2 regions of the Lentibacillus sp. genome follow, and region 2 is predicted to be linked to the other one. Evidence: a T-box and tRNA genes for the amino acid it is inferred to sense, from the RefSeq annotation. Region 2 holds a T-box; the other holds one or more tRNA genes.
The links. A T-box is a leader RNA that pairs with one kind of tRNA and senses whether it is charged. The one in region 2 lies ahead of VK097_RS09230 (valine--tRNA ligase), so its partner is inferred to be a tRNA-Val.
Positions count from the first base shown of each region.

Region 1: it encodes a tRNA-Val, which carries the amino acid that the T-box ahead of VK097_RS09230 (valine--tRNA ligase) is inferred to sense. The anticodon was not compared.

Region 1 covers NZ_DATGTT010000031.1:59,344-74,934, reverse strand. Annotated here, with positions in the region: gene VK097_RS04885 (hypothetical protein) at 117-335, opposite strand; gene VK097_RS04880 (NAD(P)H-quinone oxidoreductase) at 467-1,450, opposite strand; gene VK097_RS04875 (hypothetical protein) at 1,534-1,809, opposite strand; gene VK097_RS04870 (hydroxymethylglutaryl-CoA synthase) at 2,075-3,247, opposite strand; gene VK097_RS04865 (class II histone deacetylase) at 3,534-4,640, opposite strand; gene ahpC (alkyl hydroperoxide reductase subunit C) at 5,254-5,820, shown strand; gene ahpF (alkyl hydroperoxide reductase subunit F) at 5,833-7,398, shown strand; gene VK097_RS04850 (hypothetical protein) at 7,751-7,876, shown strand; tRNA gene VK097_RS04845 (tRNA-Val) at 7,956-8,028, opposite strand; gene VK097_RS04840 (DUF421 domain-containing protein) at 8,131-8,814, opposite strand; gene VK097_RS04835 (ABC transporter ATP-binding protein) at 9,084-10,823, shown strand; gene VK097_RS04830 (ABC transporter ATP-binding protein) at 10,804-12,633, shown strand; gene VK097_RS04825 (alpha/beta hydrolase) at 12,735-13,466, shown strand; gene VK097_RS04820 (YjcG family protein) at 13,759-14,277, shown strand; gene VK097_RS04815 (GNAT family N-acetyltransferase) at 14,274-14,699, shown strand; gene VK097_RS04810 (DUF421 domain-containing protein) at 14,816-15,508, shown strand; gene VK097_RS04805 (hypothetical protein) at 15,583-15,591, opposite strand, start outside.
Region 2 covers NZ_DATGTT010000052.1:40,099-55,689, forward strand. Annotated here, with positions in the region: gene VK097_RS09215 (bifunctional folylpolyglutamate synthase/dihydrofolate synthase) at 1-478, opposite strand, end outside; gene VK097_RS09220 (ATP-grasp domain-containing protein) at 571-1,464, shown strand; gene VK097_RS09225 (ATP-grasp domain-containing protein) at 1,475-2,332, shown strand; gene VK097_RS09230 (valine--tRNA ligase) at 2,359-4,980, opposite strand; T-box leader at 5,060-5,284, opposite strand; gene VK097_RS09235 (YszA family small membrane protein) at 5,405-5,593, shown strand; gene VK097_RS09240 (hypothetical protein) at 5,590-6,603, opposite strand; gene spoVID (stage VI sporulation protein D) at 6,662-7,714, opposite strand; gene hemL (glutamate-1-semialdehyde 2,1-aminomutase) at 7,968-9,257, opposite strand; gene hemB (porphobilinogen synthase) at 9,378-10,358, opposite strand; gene VK097_RS09260 (uroporphyrinogen-III synthase) at 10,365-11,138, opposite strand; gene hemC (hydroxymethylbilane synthase) at 11,138-12,067, opposite strand; gene VK097_RS09270 (cytochrome C assembly family protein) at 12,089-12,910, opposite strand; gene hemA (glutamyl-tRNA reductase) at 12,929-14,299, opposite strand; gene VK097_RS09280 (LiaI-LiaF-like domain-containing protein) at 14,640-15,122, shown strand; gene yihA (ribosome biogenesis GTP-binding protein YihA/YsxC) at 15,284-15,591, opposite strand, start outside.

The DNA of each region.
Region 1 (15,591 bases), on a different contig from region 2:
TTTTAATACAAGCGTATGCTAAGGATTGCTTTGAAATGCTAGTGATTAGAGGAGAATCATGTGGTTATTTATCGAATAATTGCTGAATTTCTAATGACTGAAAGATGATCAGTTATTTAGGCGCCTATCCCTTTTTTACGAACCGGTCCGACAGACAAAATATTGGTCCGTTTAAACGTTCTTATGTGACGCCGTGAATAACAATATGCGTTAATCGTATCAGCTTTGATGCTTAAAATGCGGACAACCCTGTACGTTATGTTATCGTCTGCGTCCAAATAAATCATTTCCAGCTTTTGTCCGGTTTGCGTCGCTTTAAACAGTAAACGATCCATAACAGTAACCCCCACGAGAACTATTGTTCGTATTATACCATTAAACGATAACCTAAGCAAACAAACGTTCCTATGCTTAACCAAAAAAACCGCAAACCCCATTCGTTACAAGGTTTACGGTTTTCAATCAGTTATTTTTCCACCGGTGGCATACTTAAGATGATTTTTCCGATATTTCGATTATCTTCCATATGCTGGTGGGCTTCGTTTGCCTTTTCAAGCGGGAATGTAACATCGATTACCGGCCGGATGCTTGTCTGCTCCAGATATGTTCCGGCAGCCTTGATGAATTCCTGGCTCAACTCAGCTTTGTATACATCGCTTCTTGGCGTCAATAATGTTCCTGTCAGCTGAATGTATTTAGACATGATTGACATTAAATTTACTTTTTCAAGCTCGCCGCCGCCAAGTACACCAATGAGAACCCAGCGCCCTTCATTTTTAATGCTGGCTAGATTCTTATCCCAGTAATCGGCACCAATAAAGTCAAGGATCAGGTCGGCTCCCTCGCCGTCAGTTGCTTTTAAAACTTCTTCATCAAATGCTTGCGTCTTGTAATTGATCAGAATATCAGCACCGAGCTCCCGACAAAAGTCCAGCTTTCTCGTCGATCCGGCTGTTACAATTACCTTCGCATCAGAAAGCTGTTTGGCCAACTGAATGGCGGCTGTCCCAACACCGCTTGCACCTGCATGGATCAGGACGGTTTCCTGTTTTTGCAATTTGCCGATCCAATAGAGTGTTTGGTAGGCTGTCAGGAAAACTTCAGGAATGGCAGCCGCTTCCATAAACGATAGCGATTCCGGAATTGTCATTGCCCGATCGGCCGGCATGACGGCATATTCAGCATATCCGCCACCATATACCAGGCCCATAACGCGGTCACCCGGAGAAAAAAACGAGCTGCCATACGCTTCAGCCACCGTACCGGCCACTTCAACCCCCAGTACCGGGTTGGATGCATAGCCTGATTTTCCTTCACGGGTCGCGATATCCGTACGATTAACACCTGCATGACTCACCTTTATAAGCAGCTCACCTTGTTTTATTTCAGGTTCAGCTATATCGGACAATTCCAGTGATCTGTCCGATTGGTTGACGATAACACCTTTCATGAAAAACTCCCCCTTAACATTTTGATTAAAACACCATATTGGTATATTACCGCTCGGCAATCAATCAACCCGCATTTAAGCAGTCATTCCTCGCTGGTATCCTCTTCCTGCTCCCCAGTTCCTTCTTCGTCTGTTTGAACATCGTCAAGATCAAGCCAGGAAAGCATTTCATGAACAACTGTATTGATTTTTTCATCGACCATGTCACTGCCATACTTGATTTTGGCACGTTCGATATTTACCAGTACTTCTTCCTTAAAATGAATAATCGGCTCATCTGCCTCCAGATTGTTGAACAAATCAAGAATCTCATCCAATGCTTTATCAAAGCGCTTTGTTTCCAAATCGGTCGCCTTCATTGATATCACCCATTTATAGCCTGTCCAAAATTGACGAAACTAAAGGCTTCCTGTGCAGTTCAATCTTTCTGCATTGGCTAAATCCTCGCTGGGCCGCTATAGTTCGTGCTCATCAGCGGGGTTTTGGAATTCTATCAGCGCACCTTGTGATTCTATCAGCGCATGTCGACATTCGAGTCAGACGTTTTGATACTGTGGCCATTTCTAATTGCTTTAACATGACTAAAAACCCGTCAGTTATCATGACAACTGATGGGCTCTTGTTTTATCGTAATTTATTCACATATTGCCGCTTATGATCCGTAACGCCTGCCAGGCAGATTTTTGCAGGGTCGTTATTGATATCCAGTTCAACTCGGGAGCCATCGGTTGGCAATGTTTCTTCAAAAATAGCCTCATATTCGTCAACCGTTACTTCTTTTCGTGCTGCAAACAGCTCAGCATGCTGCTTAACATGCAGATGGTCCCTGTAGTCGTTTTGCAGGATACCTGTAAAGAATTCACCTACTGCACCCGAACCGTAGCTGAACAGACCGATGCGTGAACCTGCTGCCAAATCATCTTTTTGTTCAAGCAGAGACAGCAGGCTTAAATAAAGTGAACCGGTGTAAATATTCCCGACATTCCGGTTGTAGCCAGTGCTTAATTGATAGTTCGCCTTCAACCGTTCCTGCACGTCTTCTGTTGTTTCCTCAAGAACCGGCTTTAACGCTTTTTTGCCCATTTTTGTATATGGCAAATGGAAAGTGATGGCTTCAAAGTTCTCAAGCCCCAGACCGGATTTCGCTTTGTACTGTTGCCAGACTTTGGAAAAGAATGCCATATATTGCTCATTGGATAATTTGCCGTCCGCAAATGCTTTGTCAGAGTATACGGGACGCCAGAAATCCATAATGTCGGATGTGACATAAACACTTTGATCTTCGAGGGACATGATGTGAGGGGCGGCACTAACCAACAATGCAACCGCTCCGGCTCCCTGTGTTGCTTCCCCTGGCGTATTCAAACCATAACGGGCAATATCCGAACCCAACACGAGCACCTTGCTCTCCGGGTTCATGGCAATATGGGCTTTAGCCATTTGAATGCCTGCCGTTGCTCCATAGCACGCCTGTTTAACCTCAATCGCCCGGGCATACGGGTTCAATCCAAGAAGCTCATGGACGTAAACAGCAGCTGACTTGGAACTATCGACCCCTGTTTCCGTCCCGAAAATAACAAAATCTATGTCATTTTTATCCTGCTCATCCAAAATTCCCAGTGCTGCATTTGCCGCCAGTGTGACCGCATCCTGGGTGATCGGGGCAACCGCCATCTTATCCTGCCCGATACCAATTGTAAATTTATCCGGGTCCACGTTTCTACGGTCAGCCAGTTTGGTCATATCAACATATAAATGTGGTGCGTAAAAGCCTATCTTATCAATTCCGATCTTCAACATTTCGTCTCCTTTTCCACATTAAATTTCTACAGTTAAATAGTCATATTATAACATACTATAAAACAGGTTGAACGATTTTTGCTGCTGGCATTTTCAGACTGCTGCATTTGGGTGGAATCAGCGTTTGCTTGGCAGATATACTTGGCGATTGGCTGATATACCGGTAATTTGGGCAATAAATTTAAAATTGGTTGATATCCCTAGCACCCGGTTGAAAATTAGTCGATATATCCGAATTCCGGTTGATATGGAAACTGTCCGGTCTGCGAAAACATTTGGTTGCCTATTTCAAGTTCCAATAAGATGATTGGATGTCCACAGCACGTTGAACGGATTCTTTTTGATGCGGATAAATCGGTCCTTCATGAAAGCCAAGGTCAAACGGGTCATCCACCTGACTGTACTTCCCGCGTAATGCTTCAATTACCCGCAATGTGCAAAAGGGAGCATATGCTGTACTGTACCCGCCCTCATGACAGGCAATTAACCGGCCATTGCTATGTTTATCAGCGAGTCTTCTGATATGCTTGCTCATTTGAAAATAACCGTCCGCCGTCAACAGCATCCGTCCAATTGGATCAAACCGGCTTGCGTCCTGTCCGGCTGAAACAAAAATCAATTCCGGTTCATACTGTTCAATGATCGGCACTATTAAATGATCAAACGTATAACGATAACCTTCATCCCCCGTCCCGGCCGGCAGTTCAATGTTGACATTATACCCCTCGCCATGACCTTTTCCAGTGTATGTTATGGCACCACGATCTTTCGGGAAAATATTTTCCTGATGAACGGAGATAAACAATACGTCAGAATCACCTTCAAAAGCGGTCTCTGTTCCGTTGCCATGGTGAACATCCCAATCAAGAATCAGGATACGCTTCAGTCCATATTTCTTGCGCGCATATTTGGCTGCAATGGCCACATTGTTAAACAGACAAAAGCCCATCCCCTCTTCAGGTTCAGCATGGTGACCAGGCGGCCGCACAAGGGCATATGCGTTTTGAACACGTTCCTCCATGACGGCATCGACTGACGTCAGCACACCACCTGCAGACTTCAGGGCAATTTCATAAGAATCCGGCCCGACAATCGCATGAACACCTGCATCACCACCGCCCGCATCACTCAATTCCTTAATCCGGTCAATATATGTCGTACTGTGATTCATGGCAATTTCCTCACGGGTTGCCGATCTTGGTGCAATCTGGTGCAATTCATCCATATACTTGGAACGCTCAAGCAAATTTTTAATACGGCGCTTCGTTTCCGGATTCTCCGCATGGGTATCCGCCTGAATCCACCCGCCGGACCGCTTATTCAAAGCGCCATTCCCCATCTGATGCCAGAAATAACTTTCATCACATATAAAGCCCGTAATTGCTGACACATTATCGCCTCCATCAAGTAATTACCCGCTATCCCTTTATATCAGTGAAACTTCATTCAGCGGGGCGTCCTTGGTTTTCCATCATTTTATAGATGTCAGTCGTCTCCAAGTGCAAGGGTTTTAAGCGAATCCATAAAAATCCTTGCACTTATATTCGACACAAAGCGCCTGAATCCCTTTTTAATCGTGTATTTTATTAGGATGCCTATACCCGAATGAGTCCCCGCTCCAAGCAATCATTTATGCCGCTTTTTTAAAGCAATGCCCCCAAATGCGTATTTTTTTCGATTATAGGAGTGAAACCGACTATATTTTTTGAAAGTGAATCGGTGCTCTTTTAACTATAATCGTATGAAAATGGGTTTTGGGGGCATTTTATATCAAATTAATATGATTTAATGAACCTTTAATAGAACCAAATCAATTATGAACTCTGCATGAATCCCTACCAAATAAATAAGTTAATATTGGAATAATATAGAACTTCTGCGTCAATACTAATTTAACGACAAAGTTAACAAAATATTACATTTTACACGATGTCAATTAATCAATAATATGTAAAGATATATATGATATGACCATTGTTATAAAGAAATGAGGAGGAAATAAAATGTCGTTAATTGGAAAAGAAGTAGCACCATTTAAAGCACAAGCTTTCAGAGAAGGCGATGATTTTATTGAGGTGACTGAAGAAGATTTGAAAGGTCACTGGAGTGTCGTTTGCTTTTATCCGGCAGACTTTTCATTCGTTTGCCCAACAGAACTTGAAGACCTGCAAAATCAATACGCTAAACTGCAGGAGCTTGGAGTAGAAGTTTACTCTGTATCCACAGACAGTCATTTCGTTCATAAAGCATGGCATGATCATTCAGAAGCAATCAGCAAAATTACATATACGATGATTGGGGACCCATCTCACGAAATTTCCCGCAGCTTCGACGTGCTGATTGAAGAAAAAGGGGTAGCGGACCGCGGCACATTCATCATTGACCCTGATGGTGTCATTCAGGCTGCTGAAATTAACGCTGATGGCATCGGCCGTGACGCAAGCACACTTATCGATAAAGTTAAAGCGGCACAATACGTTCGCAAAAACCCTGGTGAAGTTTGCCCCGCTAAATGGCAAGAAGGGGACGAAACGCTTAAGCCAAGCCTCGATCTTGTAGGTAAAATTTAAGGAGTTCGATAAATCATGCTGGATAAGGATATCAAATCACAATTAGAACAATATCTTCAGCTATTGGAAGGTGACATCGTTCTTAAAGTCAGTGCCGGCTCAGATGATGTATCCAAACAAATGCTGGAACTGGTGGATGAGTTGGCATCCATCTCTTCCAAAATTAAAATTGAAAAAACAGAATTAAAACGAACACCAAGCTTCAGTGTGAACCGTGCAGGCGAAGATACCGGTATCACATTTGCCGGTGTTCCTTTGGGTCATGAATTTACGTCATTAGTTATGGCACTTATCCAAGTGAGCGGACGACCACCAAAAGTGGAGCAGAGCGTCATTGACCGGATTAAAGCGATTGAGGACAATTGTCATTTTGAAACGTATGTCAGTCTGAGCTGTCATAACTGCCCTGTTGTTGTTCAGGCATTAAACATCATGAGTGTGCTGAACCCTCGTATTTCACATACCATGATTGAAGGCAGCGCTTTTAAAGATGAAGTGGACAGCAAAAATATCATGGGTGTGCCGACAATCTTCTTAAACGGCGAAGAATGGGGCAGCGGACGTATGGAACTGGGCGAAATCCTTGCCGAATTAGGCAGTGGTCCTGATGCGTCCGAATTTAAAGATAAAGATCCATTTGATGTGCTTGTTGTAGGTGGCGGCCCGGCGGGCAACAGTGCTGCCATTTATGCGGCACGTAAAGGCATTCGTACAGGCGTCTTAACTGACCGTGTTGGTGGTCAGGTTCTGGATACAAATACCATTGAGAACTTCATCAGTGTCAAACAGACAGATGGGCCCAAACTTGCAGCTAATCTTGGAGACCATGTAAATGATTACAATGTTGATGTAATGGATCAGGTGCAAGCAACAAACATTGAAAAGAAAGCTGACTACATTGAAGTTGAACTGGAAAATGGAGCAGTTCTGCAAAGTAAAACAGCCATCCTTTCAACAGGTGCACGCTGGCGCCAAATCGGGGTTCCGGGCGAAAAGGAATTTAAAAATAAAGGGGTTGCCTATTGTCCACACTGTGATGCGCCATTGTTTGAAGGGAAACATGTGGCTGTTATTGGCGGCGGAAACTCTGGTACCGAAGCAGCGATTGATCTTGCCGGAGTTGTTAAGCATGTCACCGTTCTTGAATTTTCGCCGGAATTAAAAGCTGATTCTGTACTTCAATATCGTCTATACAGTCTCCCGAATGTTACAGTTATCACCAGCGCTCAAACAACAGAAATTAACGGAGACGAGACAGTCAACGGTATTACTTACATAGACCGTGAAACAGAGGAAACGCGCCATATTGAATTGGAAGGCGTCTTTGTTCAGATTGGTCTCGTACCAAATACGGAGTGGCTCGACGATTCGATTGAGCGTATAAAAACCGGTGAAATTGTTGTCGATAAAAAAGGTGCAACAAGTGTACCAGGCATTTTTGCTGCAGGCGACTGTACAGACAGTGCCTATAAACAGATCATCATTTCCATGGGGCATGGTGCAACAGCTGCTTTAGGCGCATTTGATTATTTAATACGAAATACATCGCCTGCCAAGAGTGGTGTAGCTACATCCTGATACTAATTTTTAAAAGTCGCTTTACAACCAATTCAGCTGTAAAGCGACTTTTTTTATCAAAAGTTAAGTCCGATTGGTTCCTCAGACAGAGAATTGAACAGTATTCAAAATGGTCCTGAATGATTCATAGAAATTCAAAGATGACCTATGAATCATTGTTCACCTGTGTTGATCATGCATCACATTTGCAGTTTTTAATAATCGTCCACTAGCCACAAGCGGCAAATCACAGCAGTAGTCTTTGATATAATCGTGATTTATGGCACATTCAAAACCACTTTTTAGTATTATCATTTAGGGTGATGGGTTAATATTAACTGTAAAACACATCAAAATGTGGAGGGATTAAATCATGGATAATGAAAAGGCAGACCGATTGCGCGTGATGCTTCAGGAGTCTTTACAACCAATCATTGAACGTTTGGACCGTATGGAAAAAGAAATTCAGGAGCTGAAAGACCAGAAAGAAAAGGAATAATAGCGGGATCCGCATTCTAACGGATGATACAAAAAATCTGTACCCTTTCATATTAAAGGGATACAGATTTTTTAAATGATGATTCCGAGTGGGCTCGAACCACCGACCTCCACCCTGTCAAGGTGGCGCTCTCCCTGCTGAGCTACGGAATCATGTTTCATATGAAATTATCGACAAGTATTACTATAAAACAAATGATCATGTCTTGTCAATCTTTTTTTATTTTTTACCTGTCAATAGGGCAAAAAATTGTTTCACCCTTCACCCATACTTCCCTTTCCTGTATCAATGATCAGCGAATAATCATCATCTCGAACTGCCGCATAGAAAATCTGACGACGATCAGGATAGCCGGCATCAGCAAGCTCTTGACGCAGCCATTGTTCATTCTTATTGATAAGCTGCAAATTTTGCTGCTGGATTTTACCTTCGATGATCACTGCTATCGGAAGCCCATGATAGGATGTTTCAATCTCCAATTGTTTCGGTGTAACAGGAGCGATACTCTGTTGCGGAACAATGCTTATGCCGCCATTAGGCTCGATGATCGCATAATCGATTAACGATATATCCGGGTAGCCCTTTTCCCGCACTTCTGATAATAGTTCAGAAAGTGTAAACTGTGACCTTTTTAAATTTTTCCGTACAAATTTTCCATGTTTAATGACAATCGTTGGTTTGCCGACAAAAATCCTGTTTAATCCGTTAAACAGCATAAGCCTGGAAAATCCGATATGCACAATACCGACAACCACCAGACCGGTTACGGTGTATACAAGATTCTCTGTAACGACCGGACCTGTCGCCAGTGTAATCACAAAAAAGATTCCCGCCAAATCATGTGCTGTCAATTGGGCAAAAGCTGATTTTCCCATCGACCGGATGATAATAATCGTTATGAAATATAAAAGAACTATTTTTCCAATGAACAAAAGCATTTGTTGACCTCACCTTTGCAATGACTTTAGTTATATTATCTGCTTGTTCTGTACAAATATAAGTTCCCGTATTGGCCACCAGAGCATTCGGCTGAAGCTCACCATCTCCCGTCTGAAGTGTTCACAATTTGGAGGCTGCGGCAGCAAAAACAAGCGATTTAAGGTAGGAAGAAATATTTCTGTTTCCGAAATATATTCTTGGCTTATCAACGTTTTGCCTTTATAATAATAATGGGACAATTGCCAAAATGACATCGGAGGTCACCAGCTTGAAGCATGTTTTTTCCTTTCTGAAACCATACAAAATTCCTATCATGGCAGCTTACACGCTGACATTGATTGAACTGATCGTCGAGCTGTTGCTGCCATTATTTCTCGGAAAGGTGATTAATGATGGGGTTGTGAATCAGGATATCAATAATATCATCATGTGGGGCGGCATCATGATCGCAATGGCTTTCATGGCATTTATCGCCGGGATTTTCAATTCATTTTATGCCGCACACACAGGGCTTGGGTTTGCCTATGATATCCGAAAACAGCTTTTTCATAAAATACAAGATTTTTCGTTTGCCAATCTGAATCAGTATCCGACTTCGGGGCTTGTTACCCGGTTTTCCAATGATGTCCGCCAGTTGCAGAACACGATATTCATGGCGCTCCGGATAATGGCGAAAGCACCGCTTATTGCCATTGGCGGGGTGGTGATGTCGTTTATCGTCAGTCCGCGGCTTGCTTTAATTTTTCTAGTGACGGTACCGCTTCTGGTCGGGTTCATTTTATGGACGCTGAAAATCGCGACGCGGTTGTTCGATCGGGTACAGCGCAATGTTGATAACGTCAATCAGGTCATGCAGGAGAATCTTGCTGGAATAAGGCTGATCAAAGCATTTTTACGGCGGAATCACGAAGAAAACCGGTTCAAAGATGCGAACGAAAATCTGGCCAACATGATGCGGAAAACATTTCGCTTTATTGAGGCGTCCATGCCGATTTTATTATTTGTCATGAATATGAGTCTTATTTTTATCATCTGGCACGGCAACACACTCGCCATGACAGGAGATACCAATACCGGCGATGTCGTCGCCATTGTTAATTATGCGATGCGTGTGGCCATGTCAATTTCAATGTTCACATTTATTATTATGGGGTTATCCCGAGCCAAGGCATCAGCTGAACGGCTTGGGGAGGTACTCCGGGTTAAAACGGTTCCTATTGACAACGCTGGTGACGATGACAAAACAGCCGTAAAGCGTGGCAAAATAACATTTGACAATGTATCCTTTGCCTATCCAAACATGCCGGCGTTTGCATTGAAATCCGTTTCCTTTACCGTTCATCAAGGTGAAAAGCTGGCGGTAATGGGCGCAACCGGATCGGGAAAAACATCCCTTTTCCAGCTGATTCCGCATTTATATGATGCCAATGAAGGTAACATTTATATCGATGATCGGCCAATCAATGCTTACAAATTGGAAAACTTGCGCCTTAGTATCGGCTATGTCCCACAAAACCCGCTCCTGTTCACCGGTACTGTTACCGACAATATCGCCTGGGGAAAAGAGAATGCTTCCCAAGACGATGTTATCAAAGCTGCACAAGACGCCCAAATTCATGAGACGATCATGGAACTGCCGGATGAATACAACACCAAAATCGGACAGAAAGGTGTCAATTTATCCGGCGGGCAAAAACAGCGCATCTCCATTGCCAGGGCACTGATCCGGCAGCCGAAGATTCTGATGCTTGATGACAGTACGAGTGCGCTTGATCTTGCTACGGAGTCAAGGCTGCTTGAAGCTATCCGGAATTATAACTGTACAACATTGATTATTACGCAAAAAGTATCAACAGCTATGAGTAGCGATCGGATTTTGCTGCTGAATGATGGCGAAACACTGGCAATCGGTAAACATGATGAGCTGCTTCATGGTTCAGCGCTTTACCGGCGGATTGTCGCTTCGCAGTTTGGAGAGGAGTATACGTATGCGGACAGAACCATTTAAACGGCCTTTTCAGTACAACAAAATACCAATCGATGAACTCCGCCGCCGGCAAGAACAGGATAAAACCGACCGCGCCCGCAATACAGCCGGCACAGTAAAACGTATCTGGTCGTACTTGGCACGGCAAAAAGGCATGCTCTTTCTTGTCATTCTGATGGTACTTCTGAGTTCAGCGATGAGTCTGGCCGGTCCGTTTATGGTCGGGATGGCGATCGATGATTTCATCGTGAGCCAGGAAGCATCAGGGCTTGGTATGCTGCTCATCTGGCTGTTTATCATTTACGTGTTCCATTCGTTATCCGTGTTCCTCCAAAACTATTGGATGGTCGGGATTGCTCAAAACACGGTCTATTTACTGCGGCAAGAGTTATTCCAGCAATTCCACCGGCTGCCGATTGCGTTCTTTGATAAACGTCAGCATGGCGAACTGATGAGCCGGATCACCAACGATATTGATAATATCAACAATACACTGAATCAATCCGTCATCCAGATTTTCGCCAGTATCCTGACGCTTATCGGAACGGTTGTGGTCATGCTGGCACTAAGCCCCTTTTTGACGGTGATCACGATGGCCATCATTCCTGTCATGTTCATGGCGATTCGTTGGATCACAAGAAGAACCGGCCCATTGTACAAACTGCAGCAGCAGCATTTGGGTGAACTGAACGGCTATGTGGAAGAAACGGTTTCCGGCCAGCACGTCATCAAAACATTTTCCCAGGAAAAACGTGTGATACGTGCGTTTCAGGAACGCAATGAAAATCTGCAGCATTCCGGATTCTGGGCCCAGACCTTTACCGGTTTCATTCCCAAAGTCATGAATATGCTGAACTTTTTAAGCTTTGGGCTGATCGGGCTTGCCGGCGGTATTCTGGCTGTTCATGAGATCGTTACCGTTGGTGTGATTGTCATCTTTACCGAGTATGCCCGGCAGTTCACCCGGCCGCTCAATGAACTAACGAACCAGTTCAATAATTTACTCTCAGCAGTCGCCGGTGCCGAGCGTGTCTTTAATATCATTGATGAAGAACAGGAAGAAACGGACGAAAGAACGGCTCAGGAACTCGAAACGACTGAAGGCCTTCTTAAATTTGACCATGTCTCCTTTGCTTATGAGGAAACACCGATCTTAAAAGCGATCAGTTTTACGGCTTACCCCGGACAGATGGTTGCCTTTGTCGGACATACGGGTGCCGGAAAAACAACCATTATTAATCTGATTTCCCGATTTTACAACTATGACAGCGGCGCCATCACCTTGGACGGGGTTGATTTAAAAGACATTAAACGAAGCAATCTGCGAAAATTTATGGCATTTGTCCTACAGGATGCATTTCTTTTTCATGCCACGATACGGGAAAATATCCGTTACGGCAGACTTGATGCGACAGATGAGGCCATTATCAAGGCTGCCAAAGACGCAAATGCACATGACTTTATTGAGCGTCTGCCTTATGGCTATGACACGGTTCTCGACCAATCCGGCAGTGGCATCAGCCAGGGTCAAAAACAGCTGATCACCATTGCCCGGGCAATATTGGCAGATCCATCGATTCTTATTCTGGATGAAGCAACAAGTAATATTGATACCGTGACCGAATTAAAGATCCAGGATGCGCTCAAACGACTGATGCATGATAGAACCAGCTTTGTTATCGCCCACCGGCTCAACACGATTCAGGAAGCGGACAAAATTATCATGCTGGAAAACGGTGAAATTATTGAGGAAGGATCGCACCAGGCATTAATTGCTCGGCAGGGTCATTATTACAATTTGTATAAAGGCCAGCTGAAGAACAACGCATAGAATATCCTGTAAAGCGTGGTGGACTGGTAATGTGGGTATAAACGTCATGATGAATTGAGCTTAGCACCATTTACGTGCAGGATAAAAAGGGGGTGTGCATTATCGGACGAAAGGGAAAAATGATTGAAAAACAAATTGACAGCCACTATTTGAACGAAACAATGACACTGAAAATTTATCAGCCAGAAACGTTTTCGCCGCTCTATAAATATCAAATAGGCATTATGCAGGATGGCGATGATTACTATCAGCTTGGTCGTACCGCGACATGGTCCGATCGCCTGCATGATAACGGGGATATGGCCAACACGATTCTGGTCGGAATCCATTACCGGGATAAATATGACCGGAAAAATAAATACCATCCGGATGGCAGCCAGCACCATTCATACAGAAAATTTCTCGTACATGAAGCTGTACCGTTTTTGGATGACTTATTCCCCACTTACCACATGGGGCAAACACGCGCTTTGATTGGTGATTCATTGGCCGGAACACTGGCATTGATGACCGCTTTAACGTACCCGAATACATTTGGCAAAGTGATCATGCAGTCCCCCTATGTCGATCAAACGGTGAAACAGGCTGCTCAGATGGCTAAAGATATTCACTCGATTACGATTTACCATACAATCGGTACTGCCGAGACGGCCGTTGATACGACAGATGGAGACAAGTCAGACTTTTTGACGCCCAACCGTGAATTGCACAGATTGCTGCAAGAAAAAAACACGGATTACACCTATCATGAGCTCCAGGATGGCCGGCACACCTGGAAGTATTGGCAAAATGATTTAAAACGGGCATTCACTAGGATATTCAGCCCAATTTAAAATATTTTAAAATTTAACTTTCCTATTCATTTCATTTTTTGTTATAATAGAAGGTATACTTAAAAGTCCGTGTTCAAAAAGGAAGGTAAAAAGGGCTCGCTGACAATGCAACGTCCTGTGTGTTGAAAGTACGAGGTTGCGCAGTTTGAACAGCCTGACTTTCAAAGGATAATTACTGTGTCCACCACAAGACGTCTCGGTATTGAGTTGAAGGTCTACTGTCACCATTGTTGATTTTTACCGTCCTTTTTGAACAACCAAAGCAATAGCAATAAAATAAGGAGGTTATCAAATGAAATATGGAATTGTCATTTTTCCATCAAAACCGGTTCAAGATGAAATAAATTCATACCGTAAACGCTATGACCCGCATTATGCATTAATTCCGCCACATCTGACGCTGAAAGAAGCTTTTGAGGCGGACGATGCTAAAATCGCCGAGCTGATAACAGAGTTGAAGCATATCGCAAATGACATGGAACCATTTAGTCTGAACATCAATAAGGTGAGCACATTCGCACCAGTCACCAACACCATTTATTTAAAAGTGAACCCACGTCAGGAATTATTTGACATGGCTGAAAAAATGCAAACTGGTAAATTTCCTGAAAATCAAACTTATTCCTATGTACCGCATATTACCCTAGCGCAAAAACTGTCAGAGGATGAGCATTCCGACGTCTACGGCAGCCTTCGTATGAAAGATATACAGTTTGAGGACACCATTGACCGTTTTCACCTGGTGTATCAGCTGGATAATGACATATGGACTGTTTATGAATCATTTGTTTTTGGCAAGGAATTTGTATGATTATCAAAACGGTTGAAACACCTGAAGAAAAAGAACAAGCCTATGACGTGCGGACGACAGTGTTTGTGCATGAACAAAATGTACCGCCTGAGGTTGAGATAGACGAGTTCGATGAAGCAGCCACCCACTTGATCGGATATGAAAAAGACGTGCCAATCGCAGCCTCACGCATCCGTTTCACTGAAGACTATGGTAAACTTGAACGGATCTGTGTCCTGAAAGACCACCGCGGGAGATCCCACGGTTCCGAATTGATTCAGGTAATGGAAGATGTCATAAGAAAAGAAGGTTTTCAAAAAGCTAAACTAAATGCCCAGACGCATGCCACCCGCTTTTATCAAAGATTGGGTTATGAAGTTATATCAGACGAATTTATGGATGCGGGAATCCCGCACGTCACCATGACAAAAGCATTATCATAAGAGGGTATCCTGTTTTGTGCCGGGGTGCCCTCTTTTCGTCCATTCACCCCCCTTTTTGCATGTTATTTCGAATGGGTGGTTATGCTAAAAGAAGTATCATTAGGGGGGAATAGCCATTGAATGAGTATTTGCTGATGCTTGCCGATGCAATCTTTGGATTTTTTGCCTTGTTCGTTTTAGTCAAAGTACTTGGGAAAACACAAATTTCTTCGTTAACCCCATTTGATTTTATTTCTGCTGTCATTTTAGGTGAACTTGTCGGTAATGCCTTGTTTGAAAAAAAATCCGGCATACCGGAAATTGCCTTTTTGGTCTTTGTATGGGGCTTATTATTATACATTACAGAAATTCTCACCCAAAAATTCAAAGGGTCCCGTGCTTTGCTGGAAGGTCAGCCTGCTATCGTTATTCATAAAGGGCATCTCATGTATGATGTCATTAAAAAGAATGCGCTGGATATCAACCAGCTTCAGCACCTGCTCCGATCCAAGAATGTGTTCTCCCTTGAAGAAGTGGCGTACGCTGTTCTTGAAACCGATGGCACCATTTCAATCTTAAAAAAACCGGAATACCAAACACCAACCAATTCAGACCTCAATGTTTCACCAACACCTGTTAAGATAGGAACAACGCTCATTAATGACGGTGAAATAGTGTGGGACAATCTAAAAGAGGCGAAACTGACAAAACAATGGCTGGCGGATGAACTCCACAAACAAAATATCTCAGCTGTTGAAGATGTTTTCTACGCTGAATGGCAGGAAAATCAGCAAAAATTGTTTGTTATGCTCTACCATAATAAAGATTAGAAATTGCAGACAAATTTGAAAGGGAACTGTCACACGAATTCAACAGTTCCCCTTCTTTTACATCGTTCTTTACTCTAAACGCT
Region 2 (15,591 bases):
ACAAAATGGGGTTGAAACAATTCGTTGTGTCTTCCCTGCCCCCCATACCGGTTTCAACTAAAACAATATCCGTGTGGTCGGCAAAATATAAGAACGCAATCACAGTTATGATTTCGAATTCAGTCGGATGATTTTGCTCTTTGTCAAGCTGGAGTACAAATGGATAAATTTTATTAAGGTAATGAATGAAAATCTTTTCCGGAATCCGGGCATCATCAAGCAAAATATGACCGGTTAACCCTTCGAGACTCGGTGAATTAAAAACACCGACCGTGTATCCGTTCGCCATAAGGGCATGGTTCAGATAGTGAATGGTTGAACCTTTGCCGTTGGTTCCTGCTGCATGAATGGCATTCATTTTTTTCTCTGGATGATTCAACAGGTCCAAAAGTTTATGTATACGTCCCAGCCCCGGTTTCATACCATGCTGTTTCCGGACATGGAAAAAAGCTTCGACTTGGCAAAATTGTTCGAACATCGTGCACACCGCTTTTCGTTTATTTTTTATCTAAACAGCATCATTATAGCAATAATTAAACACAATTTTAAATCAAGAAGGGAAGACAAGTATTGAAACTGAACGGCTGGATTATTTACAACGGCTACTTGCCGGGCAATAAGTTCCTTGACTTCGCCGAGTGGATTCAGCAAGCTGCAGCTAAACAGCGGATAGACACAAACATTTATAAAAATAATGAACTGCTTGGACTGCTGACTTCCGGATCAGTGAATTTGCTGGGCACAGGCAGAGACAGGCTGCCTGATTTTGTAGTTTTTGCCGATAAAGATACTTACCTGGCAAAACAGCTCGAATTATTGGGAATACGTGTATTCAACAGTTCGGAGACAATTGCTTTGAGTGATGACAAAATCGCCTCGTATCAGTCATTGGCATTAAACCATTTACCTGTCCCAAAGACGGTCATTGCCCCGAAATCGTTTCACAAAACGACAAAGAATCCCATCGATGACTATCAGGAAGCGATCAATATCCTCGGCTTCCCCATGATTATAAAGGAAGCATTCGGGTCCTTTGGCGAACAGGTACATCTTGTTGACACGAGAGATGAATTGGCTGAAAAAATAAGGCAGCTTCAAAGCCGTCCGTTTATGGTTCAGGAATTCATTTCCTCAAGCTATGGAAAAGACAAACGTCTGCACGTCGTCGGTGATGAAGTTGTTGCCGCTATGTCCCGTCATTCAGAAAATGATTTTCGGGCAAATGTTACAGCCGGGGGAAAGATGCAAGCGTACCACCCGTCTTCCGGGGAGAAAAGGATTGCTGTCACCGCTGCCAAAGCAATTGGCGCTGATTTCGCCGGCGTGGATTTATTAATTGGGTCTGACAACTCGCCAGTTATTTGCGAAATCAATTCGAACGCGCATATCCGTAATATGTTTGATTGCACCGGCATCAATGTTGCCGATTTTATAATAGACTATATCAAAAATGAAATACAGTAAGGGGACTGCTATGAACGGCTGGCTGATTTATAATAAAAATGATGCAGAACAAAACAGATCGTATATCAATTGGTTCCTTGAAGAAGCGCACCTGCAAAACGTATCACTGCGTTTTATTCTAAGAGAGGATTTAACGATTGGAGTTCTTGGCAGTGAACGTACAGTCAAGCTTGATAGCAAACCGTTGCCGTTACCTGATTTTGCTGTTATCCGAACGATTGATCCGCTTCTTAGCCGGCAGCTTGAATCTTTCGGTGTATCAGTGTATAACCCCGCTGAAACAGCTGCCATTTGTAACGACAAAGCACTGACACACTTTTATTTAAGCAAATTACCAATTCCGATGGCAGATACACTATTTATTTCAGAAAATACAAGCTTGCCCGAATCAGCCCCATTGCCTTTTCCGTTTGTGATTAAAGGGGCTTATGGCAGAGGCGGCAAGGAAGTTCTTCTGGTGAAAAGCATTCAGGAGTGGCAGGGCCTAAAAAAGAACCAGCCAAAGGGTGATCTGATTGTGCAATCAGCGGCAAATATTCAGCCCGGGAAAGACGTGCGCGTGTTTGTCATCGGTACAGAAGTGATTGGTGCAGTCCTGCGCGAGAACAAACATGATTTTCGGGCCAATTATAAACTGGGCGGCTCCGCTTCATGGTACACTCTAAAACCGCATGAAACAGTGCTGGTCAAACAAATCTGTGAATTTTTCCAGTTTGGATTGGCAGGCATTGACTTTCTGCTTGATCATGATGGACAGTTTGTTTTTAATGAGATAGAAGATGTAGTCGGATCGCGCACGTTAAGTGCCATAAGTGACATTAACATTTTAAAAAAATATGTGACATATATAAAAAGCGGACGTTCATGATTGTCATGAATGTCCGCTTTTACTGTTCAGGATTTTAATTCTTCAAGCCGAGCCTTAACTTTAGCCTGTTTTTCAAGATAATCTTTCTCTTTCTGTCTTTCCTCGTCAACAACATGTTCCGGTGCCTTATTGACAAAACCTTCATTCGCAAGCTTTTTCTGAACGCGTTCCACTTCTTTTGTCCATTTCGTCAATTCTTTTTCCAGCCGTTCGACTTCTTTATCAAAATCAATCAGCCCTTCAAGCGGAAGGAATAATTCTGCTCCCGTGACAACCGCTGACATTGCTTTTTCCGGTGTTTCCACGTCCGTTGAAATGATCAATTCGCTCGGATTGCAGAAACGCTCCAAATAACTGCGGTTGTTTTCAAGCTCCGATGCAATCACTTCATTTTTCGTTTTAATATACAGTTTAATTTGCTTGGACAATGGTGTATCCACCTCTGCCCGGATATTTCTGACCGATTTAATGATGGAGACCAGCCGTTTCATTTCGTTCGACGCTGACTCATCATGAAATTCCGGTCTTGCTTGCGGCCACTTGGAAACGGTGATGGAATCACCCTTATGAGGGAGCTGCTGCCAGATCTCTTCAGTAATGAACGGCATATAAGGGTGCAGCATCCGCATTGTCTGATCCAGTACATGGGCCAGGACCGACCGGGTCATTAATTTCTGTTCCTCATCATCACCATAAAGCGGCAGTTTTGCCATTTCGATGTACCAGTCACACAGTTCATCCCAGATGAAGTTGTATAAATGGCGCCCTGCTTCACCAAATTCATATTTGTTCGTATTTTTGGTCACGTGTTCAATCGTTTCGTTTAACCGGGTCAGGATCCACTTATCTGCAAGTGATTTTTCTTTGCTTAAATCAATATCTTCATAAGAGAAGTTTTCCATATTCATCAAGGAAAATCGGGAAGCATTCCAGACTTTATTGGCGAAATTCCATGTCGCTTCAACTTTCTCCCAATGGAAACGCAAATCCTGTCCCGGGGTTGATCCCGTCAGCAGGAAGTAACGCAATGAATCGGCTCCATACTGATCGATCACATCCATCGGGTCAACACCATTGCCAAGTGATTTGCTCATTTTCCTGCCTTCAGCATCACGGATCAGACCATGGATCAAAACATCTTTAAATGGCCGCTTGCCTGTAAATTGTTTGGACTGAAAAATCATCCGGGCAACCCAGAAAAAGATGATGTCATATCCGGTCACAAGTACATCTGTAGGGAAGTATCGCTTGAAATCTTTAGATCCTTCATCAGGCCAGCCCATTGTCGAGAAAGGCCATAATGCAGATGAGAACCATGTATCAAGTACATCCTCATCCTGTTCCCAGTTTTCAATATCGGCCGGTGCTTCCTTGCCGACATACAATTCACCTGTTTCTCTATGATACCAGGCCGGGATGCGGTGACCCCACCAGAGCTGTCTTGATATACACCAGTCACGAATATTTTCCATCCATTGCAAATATGTCCGTTCAAACCGGTCCGGCACAAAATTGACTTTACCCTCGCCTTCCTGCAATTCAATTGCAGCGTCTGCCAATGGCTGCATATTGACAAACCATTGTGTTGATAGGTATGGTTCCACAACAGCGCCGCTCCGCTCTGAATGACCGACCTGGTGAACATGGTCTTCAATCTCAAACAATACCCCCTGCTCCTGCAGGTCGTTCACAATTTGTCTGCGGCATTCGAATCGGTTCATCCTCTGATAGCGTCCGGCATTTTCATTCATTGAACCGTCTTCATTCATGACGAGAACACGTTCAAGATCATGACGGTTGCCGATCTCAAAATCATTCGGATCGTGTGCCGGTGTTATTTTTACCGCTCCGGAGCCCATTTCCATATCGACATATGAATCGGCTACAATTTCCAGCTCCCGGCCGATTATCGGCAGGATTACTGTTTCACCAATCAGATGCTGATAGCGTTCATCATCCGGATGGACCGCAACCGCTGTATCTCCAAGCATGGTTTCCGGCCGGGTTGTTGCGATTTCAATCGTTTCATCACTGTCTTTAATCGGATAGCGCATATGATAAAATTTACCCTGCACTTCCGCATATTCAACTTCAATATCGGAAAGGGCAGTTTTCGTGTCCGGATCCCAATTGATGATGTATTCGCCACGGTAAATCAGATCTTTTTCATACAGGCTCACGAATACTTCCCGGACGGCATCCGACAATCCTTCATCAAGGGTAAATCGTTCCCGCGAATAGTCCAGACCCAGACCTAATTTTTCCCATTGGGAGCGGATAAATTCAGCATATTCTTCCTTCCAGTCCCAGGAAACGCCCAAAAACTTTTCACGGCCAAGGGCGTGCCGGCTTTCACCTTGTTCTTTCAATTTTGCTTCGACTTTTGCCTGTGTAGCAATGCCCGCATGATCCATGCCTGGCAGCCACAGCACATCATAGCCCTGCATCCGTTTCATCCGTGAAATTGTATCCTGCATCGTTGTGTCCCATGCGTGGCCCAAATGCAGTCTGCCTGTCACATTTGGCGGCGGTATCACAATTGTAAACGGGTCTTTTTCTTCATCGCTTGTGGCTTCAAAAAATTTCCCTTCCACCCAAAATCGGTATCTGTTTTTTTCAATTTCATTGGGATTATATTTTGGTGACATCGTTGTTTTGTTCTCTTCAGTCACTGCGGGTTCCTCCTTCAATCTGATTATTATACAAACAAAAAATCCTTTCCATCCAAAAAAGGACGAAAAGGACTGGCTTCCGTGGTACCACCTTTGTTCATAGGCAGAATACACCTATGCACTCATAGCATGATAACGGCCAACAACCGGCATTCTTCTACTGAATTCAAAGAAGCAGCTTCATGGGAGACCTTCCAGAATCGTTTCCCAGGAAATTCCCACCGACATTCCCTCTCTTTTGGGGTAACAAATCTGTACTCTTCCCAATCATCGCAATTATTTATTGCTGTTATTTTACCGTTTTTGAATAACAAATTCAACTATTACAATAAGAATGGCACAAAACAGCCTGCCATATACATATTATATTACACGAAACTCAGAAAGAGGTGAACCCAAAATGGCGCGTTATTATCGATATAAGCTGCCGCCATGGGCACGAAACTGTATTATTGTCATTGAAAAAGTGACACTGCCGATACTGATTTTTCAATTAATCCGTACACTTCTTTTTCCAACGACCCTGGATGTCTTTTTGCTCGGGGCATTCACAGGACTGTTTATTGCATTTTATCTGGAATGGATTTAATCTTGAGACTCATTTTCAGTGCCATCATGTTCAGTCAGTTCTGTCCAGCGGAGCCCGAATTCCAGCCGCCGGAAAGCACGCTGCAGTAACTGAACATGTTTAACCATTGGTTGCTGGCCGGCATTCGTCATGTACTGATTGATTCGTGCTATGTAATCAGATGGATCCATTAAATAAATTGAAAGCAAGTATTGTTCAATCACGGTCAATGGGTTTTTATTCTTATATATAGTAAACAATTCTGCCAATTGTTCGCTCTGGCGGCCATAGTACTGTGCTTGTCTTTGCAACATTGCTGACAGATCAAACACAGCATTATCATATACTGCTTTTTCCCAATTAATAAGAAACGCATTGTGGGCATGAACAAAATGGGAGAGATCCGGATTGCCGTGTAAAAGACTGTAATTCCATTTTTGCTCATGTTCAAGCTCATCTTTCAATCGTTCAATATGGTGATTCAACTCAGCCAGAACTTTCACCAGCACATGGTAATGTGTACAAACCTGCAGTTCAAATGGTGACATAAACCTGTTCCGTTCAAATAACTCAACATAAGAAAGTAATTCATTCTGACATTCAGCACAATGTTTCTGATAACGTTTGAATTCCTGAATGATTGGTTCAGTATCAATCGATATTGATTGTTTCGTTCTCGCATGAACATTCCCGAGCACTTCATATATATTTGTGACGGCCCGTTCAAAGCTGGGATTCTTGTCAATTATCCATGGGGTTAAATAATAATAGAAATCCTCTGTTTTGACATATAATTGGGAGTGAACCGTTAGATAAACCGGAAGTATGGCTGATAAATCATAGGCGTATGCCTGATGATAAACCTGCTCCCAGCCTTGAACCGTATGTTCCGTCAATTTACTTTGTTTTAGGGCATACGTATTCTGCCCGTCATTTACTTTGTACAGCCTGCCTGATACTTGTTCTATCTGATATGGCGATAGCCCATATGCATTAACTATCTGCTCAATTGCTGCACACGTATCGATCACCACCTTTTACGGAAGCACAGATACCCCTTACCGCAAACAAGCAAGGGGTGTGCGACTACTATGAATTTTTCTTATATGGAATATATAGCAGTTGACCTCCTTCCAGCCCTTCTTCAGTCATCCGGTTTTGTTTTAACAGCTGGAGGGCGGATATTTCATACCGTTCTGCAATTGTTTCTACCGTATCATTGTCCTGCACGATGCACAAACGCATTTTAGTATATTGCTCTTCCTCATCATGTCTGAACATATCAGCCAAATAACGGACGTCCTCTGGTGATTCCGCTGAATCTGCAGGAGTTTCATCCTGATAAACGGAAAGTTCGGGGGAGTCCTCCGGGTTATCAGCATATTCCCCTTCTTCCACGGAGGTCTCATACTGTGGCGATTCCTGTTCATCATTTCCAAAGAATTCAGCAAGTGTCTGTGATTTTTTACTCTTCCACCAGACCCTGGCAGAGGAATGATCATCTTCAGCAGCCTCGTCTGCCTGCTCATCTTCAATTTGTTCATTTTCCTGAGACAGTACTGGAGGGTGTTCCTGATAAAATGCTTCGTCCGCTTCCGTATCCTCTTCTGATTCCTTTTTTATATCAAACTCAAATGTCTCGTCATTCCGTAACGGTAAAGCCAGTTCGTTTTCCTGTTCACTTTCAGACGTCTTTTCCGTCTCATCGCTTATGCCATGGATTTCAATTGTGGAGTTCAGCTTAAGCTGGTTCTGATTTGGTATTTCATAGTCAAAGGATTCAATACCGACTGTTATATCATCCAAGTCGGTTACACGATACGCCGGAACAGAGATTTCTACAGGAAAGCGATGTGTAAATTCTGCCTGGTCGTCATCCAGACCAACAACTTTCTCAACATATCGTTTCGAATGATAATCATCAAAATCCAACGCGCTCTCATCTTCTTCATGAGCTGATACTTCTCTTTGATAAGAGCCGCTGAGCTCGATGACACCCCTGATTGAAACATAGTCATTAAATGGCTGGATGGAAATATCCGGGTCCAGTGAAATTCCCGTCATTTCGCCAACTTCCTGTCCTTTTTCAAAATACAGCGATTCATTCAAATCAAAGCGAAATACTTCTTGTTCATTTCCCAAACGACTTCCTCCCTTCAACATATATTCCATATACTTATATGTCTCAGTTCAACTATATGACTCAAAATAGGAGGATATGCAAAATGTCTCCGGTTTTCACACTTCGCTTTCCGCATGCGTCCGATGGAGTCTGCGTGTACATGGGCTGTTCAGTGATTTTTTAATCCTTATCAGAATCAAAAAAGCAACAAACATTTTGAAAACAACCTACATAAAAAGCTATTCCGATTTGATCCGGAATAGCTTTTATACATTACTTCTCAATTTTTGAGAATGCTGTACGTACAGCCTGTATTGTTTTGTCGATATCTTCATCTGTGTGGGCGGTTGATAAAAATACTCCTTCAAATTGTGAAGGCGGCAAAAAGATACCTTCCTCTATCATAGCCCGATAGTATTGAGCGAAATAATCAACATTGGCATTTTGCGCTGTATCATAGTTTATGACAGGTTCATTCGTAAAGAAGAAACCGACCATTGATCCCGCACGGTTTATTTGCAGCGGAATACCATAATCAATGGAAGCCTGTTTATACCCCTCCACTAATTTATCGACTTTTTGATTGATTTCTTCATATGATGATTCATCCAACGCATCCAATGTTTCAAAACCGGCTGTCATGGCGAGCGGGTTACCGGATAATGTACCGGCCTGGTAGATCGAACCGGTCGGAGCTACGCTTTCGATAATCTCACGTTTGCCTCCATAAGCTCCAACAGGCAGACCACCTCCAATAACTTTCCCTAAACAGGTGATATCAGGTGTCACGCCAAAATAGCCCTGTGCGCAATTATAACCAACACGGAACCCAGTCATGACTTCATCAAAAACCAACAGTGACCCATAATCTTCTGTTATTTTCCTTAATTCCTGCAGGAAGTTTTCCTGCGGCGGCACAACACCCATATTGCCGGAAACAGGTTCAGCAATGACAGCGGCAATATCATTACCATATTCAGAAAATGCGTAGCGCACACTTTCGACATCGTTATATGGTACTGTGATTGTATTTTTCACAATCGATTCAGGGACACCAGGACTATCCGGTAGCCCAAGTGTTGCAACGCCGGAGCCTGCTTTTATAAGCAAGGAATCACTATGGCCATGATAGTTGCCTTCAAATTTCAGGATCTTGCTGCGTCCTGTGTAGCCGCGGGCAATGCGTAAAGCACTCATCGTAGCTTCCGTCCCCGAGTTCACCATCCGCAGCATTTCGATTGAGGGAACACGGTCGATAACAAGTTCGGCAAGCTTATTTTCCTGGATGGTCGACGTACCGAAACTTGTTCCCTTAGCGACAGCCTCATTTAATCCTGAAACAACACGATCGTCAGCATGCCCTAAAATCAGCGGTCCCCAGCTCAAGACATAATCAATGTATTCATTTCCGTCAATATCCTTTATTTTGGAGCCTTTTCCTTCTTCCATAAAGATTGGTGACATGCCGACGGATTTAAAGGCGCGTACAGGTGAGTTCACACCGCCCGGCATTAAATCCACCGCCTTTTTATACGCATCTTGTGATTTATCGAAATTTCGCATCATACATCACCCCAAATTGAATGTTTTATCCCGCATGGAGGGGAATAATTGCCCATATTGTCCGATTCAGTTCAACTGACAATCAACGAAGAAAAATCTTCCGCTGATTGAACTTTCACTTTAGGCTTGAAGCCATTTTGCCACATCTTTGGCAAAATAGGAAATAATCAAATCAGCACCTGATCGTTTCATCGCGGTCAGTTTTTCAAGTACAAGCTCTCGTTCATTAACCCAGCCGTTCTGCGCAGCCGCTTTAACCATGGAGTATTCGCCGCTTACGTTATAAGCGACAACCGGTGCATTGAACTCGTTGCGCACATCACGGACGATATCCAAAAATGACATAGCAGGTTTGACGATCAAAAAATCTGCTCCCTCTTCGATATCGGTTTCTGCTTCACGCAATGCCTCCCGCCTATTTGACGGATCCATCTGATAAGTTTTGCGGTCACCAAATTGTGGTGCACTGTCTGCCGCCTCACGGAACGGACCGAAGAATGCCGAGGCATATTTTACAGCATATGACATAATTGGAATATTTTGGTGCCCCGCTTCATCCAGAGCCTGTCGAGTAACTGTGACAAAACCATCCATCATATTGGACGGTGCAATGATGTCCGCACCGGCCTCGGCCTGTGATACGGCGGTTTTAGCCAACAGTTTCAGGGATTCGTCATTGTCGACATCATGATTATGGACCACGCCGCAATGCCCGTGGGTTGTATACTCGCACAGGCATGTATCAGCAACGACGAGCATCTCCGGCATTTCTTGTTTTATCAGTCGTGTGGCCTCTTGCACAATACCATTTTCAACAAACGCACCTGTGCCTTGTTCATCTTTCTCATTCGGAACGCCAAACAGCAAGACAGCTTTAATGCCAAGTGTCTGTAATTCTTCCATCTCTTCTTTTACATAATCCAGCGAGATTTGAAAAACTCCCGGCATGGAAGGCACTTCATTCTTTATATTTTCCCCTTCAATGATGAAGAGCGGATAAATAAAATCATCCACTTTAATGTGATTCTCACGGACCAGGGAACGCATTGCAGATGAAGTGCGCAGACGACGATGCCGCTTGAATTCACATTCATTTGCCATATCAATCTATCCTTTCTGCTCGAAATATTCTTCCATAAGTATCATCATGCCATCGATGGTGAACTCCTCAGGTACAAGAAGATTCGTTAACCCCCATTCAGAAGCACGAACTTCAGTAGTTGTTCCAATACAAACAATTGGTGGAAAGTGTACATACTGCTTTTCCTTCATTTCCATAAATGCATCAACCGAAGACGGGCTTGTAAATGTTATCGCATCAAGATTCTGCTGTTTCAATACCGCATTTAACTTATCATTTTCTGAAAAACGGACGCTGGTTTCGTATACTTCCACTGTTTCAAAACGAATGCCTTGCTCTTTCAGCCAAAGCGGCAGAATAGACCGTGACCTGTTCCCCCTGATGATTAGAACCGGTTCTTCAATCTGAGCGTATTCAGCGAAAAATTCATTTGTTATTGCTTCTGCAGTATATGTGCTCGGGATAAATTCTGCATGGCAACCATAGCCTTCCAGCGCATGAGCGGTTTTATGGCCAACGGCAGCAAATTTGCTTTCAGCTAAAAAGTTATGATTTATATCGGATTCTTTCAGAAGCTGAAAAAAGCAATGAACTCCATTGGCACTCGTGAAAAACAGCCACCTGAACAGCTCCCGGTTTTGGCTCAATTGCCTAATTGCTTCATCACATTTACAAGAGATCTTTAATAGTGGCACTTCCACTGAAATGCCGCCGGACTGCAGAACCTTATATGTGAATTCTTTCGCCTGCTTTTCCTCCCGGGTGATTAAAATCCGTCTATCCTTCAGCGGCAGACCCATTAAATGTCAAGCTCCTCTTTCACTTGTTCAATAATGTCTTTGGCACCACGAGCTATCAGTTTCTGTGCTGCCTCTGTCCCGACGCTTTCAGGATCGGTTCCCCGCACAATTTCCTTTAATAACGTTGTACCGTCAGTAGTTCCGACAAATGCAGTCAGAAATATTTCATTACCGTGCAGGGAAGCATATCCGCCGATTGGTACAGAACAGCTGCCTTCCAATAATTTTAGAAAGGTTCTTTCAGCAGTGACCGTTTTAGTTGTATCTGCGTCACTGATGCGATCCAGCAATCTCCGCAATTCGTAATCATCTTCACGGCATTCGATTGCCAATGCGCCCTGTCCGACTGCAGGTACACAGACATCAGGCTCAAGATATTCCGTAATAAGTTCTTCACTTAGTCCGACACGTTTCAGGCCGGATACTGCCAAAATGATTGCATCATAATCTTCTTCATTCAATTTACGGATGCGGGATTCAATATTGCCGCGGATCCATTTAATTTCAAGATCAGGGCGTTCTGCCAGGAGCTGTGCCTTTCGTCTTAAACTGCTTGTACCAACAATGGCAGCCTCCGGCAAATCTTTTAAAGCAATATTGTTTTTGGCAATATATGCGTCACGATGATCTTCTCTGACAGGTATTGATGTAATAATAAGACCTTCAGGCATTTCGGAAGGCATATCTTTCATGCTGTGGACGGCAAGGTCAATTTCTTTATCATACATCGCCCTTTCAATTTCTTTGACGAAAAGAGCTTTGCCGCCGACTTTTGATAGAGTTACATCCAAAATCTGATCGCCGCGTGTGACAATTTTTTTCACTTCGAACGAATTGGTGATACCAGCTTGTTTCAACTGATCAATCACCCAATCTGTCTGGGTCAATGCCAAATTGCTTTTTCGTGATCCGATAACAATGTGACGCATCTGGATTCCTCCTTATAGGATCTACTGTAAATGAAAATTGGATAAATTACTGAACAGAAAAAAGTTGATTAATAAAACAAGAAATGCCGCCGAGTTATAAACGGAAATCGCTCTCCCCTGATAACCTTTCCCCAGTCTCAGCAACAGGTAAAAAACATACACAATAAGAACCAGTATCGATCCGATCGTTTTAAGGTCAAACCAGTAAAATTCAGCATTTGCCGCATAGGCCCAGGCAACGCCTAGAATTATCGCTATCGTCAGGAGCGGCACACCTATAGTCACCGCTTTAAATGAGAGCTGATCAAGCTGGCTCAAATCACCGATACGCCAGACCCAGCGAAATCCTTTTTTACGTTTTAAAAAACGATATTGGACCAGATACATGAGCGAAAAAATAAATGAAATGGTAAAAAATCCATACGATATGAAAGCCAGTGTTATATGGGTAATCAGCATTTCATGAACCAGTTCAATGCCTTGAACCTGCATGTATTCTGCTGCTCTGGTTGAAATGGATAATAAAAGAATGAAAAAACCGAGCAAGTTAATAAAAAACAGCATGAACTGAACCCGGAAAAACTTGCTGAGAACAAGTGAAAAGGAGATCAGCACCCAGGCGTAGAATGATAGACCATCATATAAAGTCAGTACCGGGAAACTTTTCTCGATAAATATTTGCCGTAATAAAAAAACGGTTTGCAGAAGCCAAACCATACTAAGTAACCAGAAGGCAATTTTGTCAGCCTTCCGGTTATTTTGTATAAATTCAATAAAGTACCCTACCAAACTTAATCCATAAATGATTAGTATGATTTCATAAAGCCATTTTGATTCTTCCATATTGGGGATCCTTTCGTTTTACCGTAAAGATAAGCTTTGTGTAACAGGAAAGGATACTTTTTCATCTGTTTCCCTAATTGTTGGATTATTTTTTTCAGCCTGCCGCTGCAGCTCTTCCTGAACATCTTCCTCAATTCCAAAGATGTCAATAAATTGCTGAAGTGCTTCTTCTTTATTATCGTTTGCCGCCAACTCCTTAGCCTGTGTCACCGGCTGTTTTAACAGCTGATTTACAATGCTCTTCGTATGTTTATTTAATACCTTTTTCTCACGCGCTGTTAAGTCCGGCATTTTCCGTTCGATACTTTTCATGGTTTCCGACTGTATGGATAACGCTTTTTTGCGAAGTGCCGTTATTATCGGAACAACGCCAAGCGTTTGAACCCACTCATTAAACGCGACAATCTCACCTTCAAGTATGATTTCAATTTTTTCGGCTGCAGTTTTTCTTGCTGCCAGGTTTTCATCAACGATATTTTGGAGGTCGTCGATATCGTACAGGAAGACATTGTCCAATTCGCCAATGGCCGGATCCAAATCTCTCGGCACTGCAATATCCACCAAAAACAGCGGTTTGCCTTTCCGTTTTTTCTGGATGGCCTCAACCGATTCATTGGATAACATAACAGAGTCCGATCCTGTGGAACTGATCAATATATCCGCGTCTTGTAACAATTCATGCAATTCGTCAACAGACTTAGCCTGTGCTTCAAACGTTTCTGCCAGCAGACGAGCTTTTTCAAGTGTGCGGTTGACAACCGTAATATTTGATGCTCCGGAACCATGAATATTCTTGGCCGCCAGTTCACCCATTTCCCCGGCTCCGAGTATAACAACATGCTTTTGCTGCAAATCCCCGAATATTTTTTTTGCCAGCTCAACTGCCGCATAACTTACAGACACTGCATGTTCACCAATAGCTGTGTCTTTATGTGCCTTTTTGGCAAATGTAATGGCCTGCTTGAACAGCTCATTAAAAATCGTGCCGGTTGTCTGATTTTCCTGTGCAGTCAAAAAAGCATCTTTAACCTGACCCAAAATCTGAGTTTCGCCCAAGACCATTGAATCAAGACCCGAAGCCACCCGGAATAAATGTTCAACCGTCGCATCACTTTCGGTAATGCGCAGGTATGGTGATACGTCTTCTTTATCTACTTTAAGCCAGTCAGCAAGGAATTGTTTAATATAATAACGGCCTGTATGGACTTGATCGGTCACTGCATAAATTTCTGTGCGGTTGCAGGTGGAAACAATGACATTTTCCAGGATGCTTTTCTGCTGCTTCAGCTTTACCATCGCTTCAGCAATATGATCTTCGGAAATCATAAACCGTTCCCTGATTTCCAACGGGGCCGATTTATAATTGAAACCAACTTTAAGTAAGTGCACTATTACTACCCCCAAAAACTTAAAAACATCAGTTTGTTTTCATTATAACATGGACAACACATGTTAATTGTTTTAGAATGTGAACAGATTTTGAAACAAAAATCACCGTTCAATCGTACTTCATTGTATGATAATCCGTTTGTACTTTATCATACGCATTCGGAAGACGCAAGAAATCTGCCGAGTGGCACATGTTAAGCAGGTAATGGGCATTTCCTGATTTATACCTGCAAGCTGCAAGAAGCGAATGAGTTATCAAAGTAGCTTACATCGCGACAACAATTGCGGCAGTCAAAATATACGAATGGAACCTGACATTAAATGAAAGCTGGTGAACATCGTGAAAAGGCAACATTCATTTGCTGCATATATGTTAATCGGCATTGGCGTTTACTTTTTATTACGAGAGTTAAAAATACCCATTATAACCGATTTTTATTCATGGCCAACATTGCTTATTATTATCGGGATTGCCTTGCTTATACATAGTTACACATCAAGAGATTATCAGCATTTACTGACCGGGACGGCTGTGCTGGGACTTGGCATCCATTTCCATGGACTTAGCCATTATACGTTCTGGATTGATCATTGGGCAGTATACCCGCTTATCGCAGGAATTGCTTTCATTGTACGTGGGTTAAGAACCAAAAGCGGTTTATTTACCGGGGTCATCATAACTGCAATTTCTATCTTTTTAATGTTTTCGGTCCAATTGCCTGCACCGCTGGGCTGGGTTTATGACCTCACATCATTACTTGAGCGGTTTTGGCCCCTGATCCTGATTGGCATTGGCATTTATTGGCTCAAAAAGAAAAAATAGAGTGGGGGTGCTTTTCCTTGGCAAATATCAGTCGAGCAGAATCGGGCATCTACAGTCCAACCCTTCTCTCTATTTCGTAAAATTTTGAAGCTCGCGCTTACTGGCTGTTATGGCGGGATAAAGCGCGCGGCAATCGGGCGGTTTATTTTTTACGCCGCAAGCTATATAAACTGCCTGATTGAACGCCAAGCATCATCTTTCCCTTCCCCGGTTTCTGCAGAGAAAGGAATCACGACATCGTCGGGTTCAATTTGCAACGTTTCGTGTGTCTGTTTTAAATGCCTGGCTCTTTTCCCTTTAACAACTTTATCGAGTTTTGTAGCTATCACAATTACCGGCAGCTTATAATATTTCAGAAAATCATACATTAATAAATCATCTTCCGTTGGTTTATGCCGTATATCGGTAATCATAACACAGGCTTGCAATGTATCGCGTGACGCAAAATACTCCTCCATCATGGCGCCCC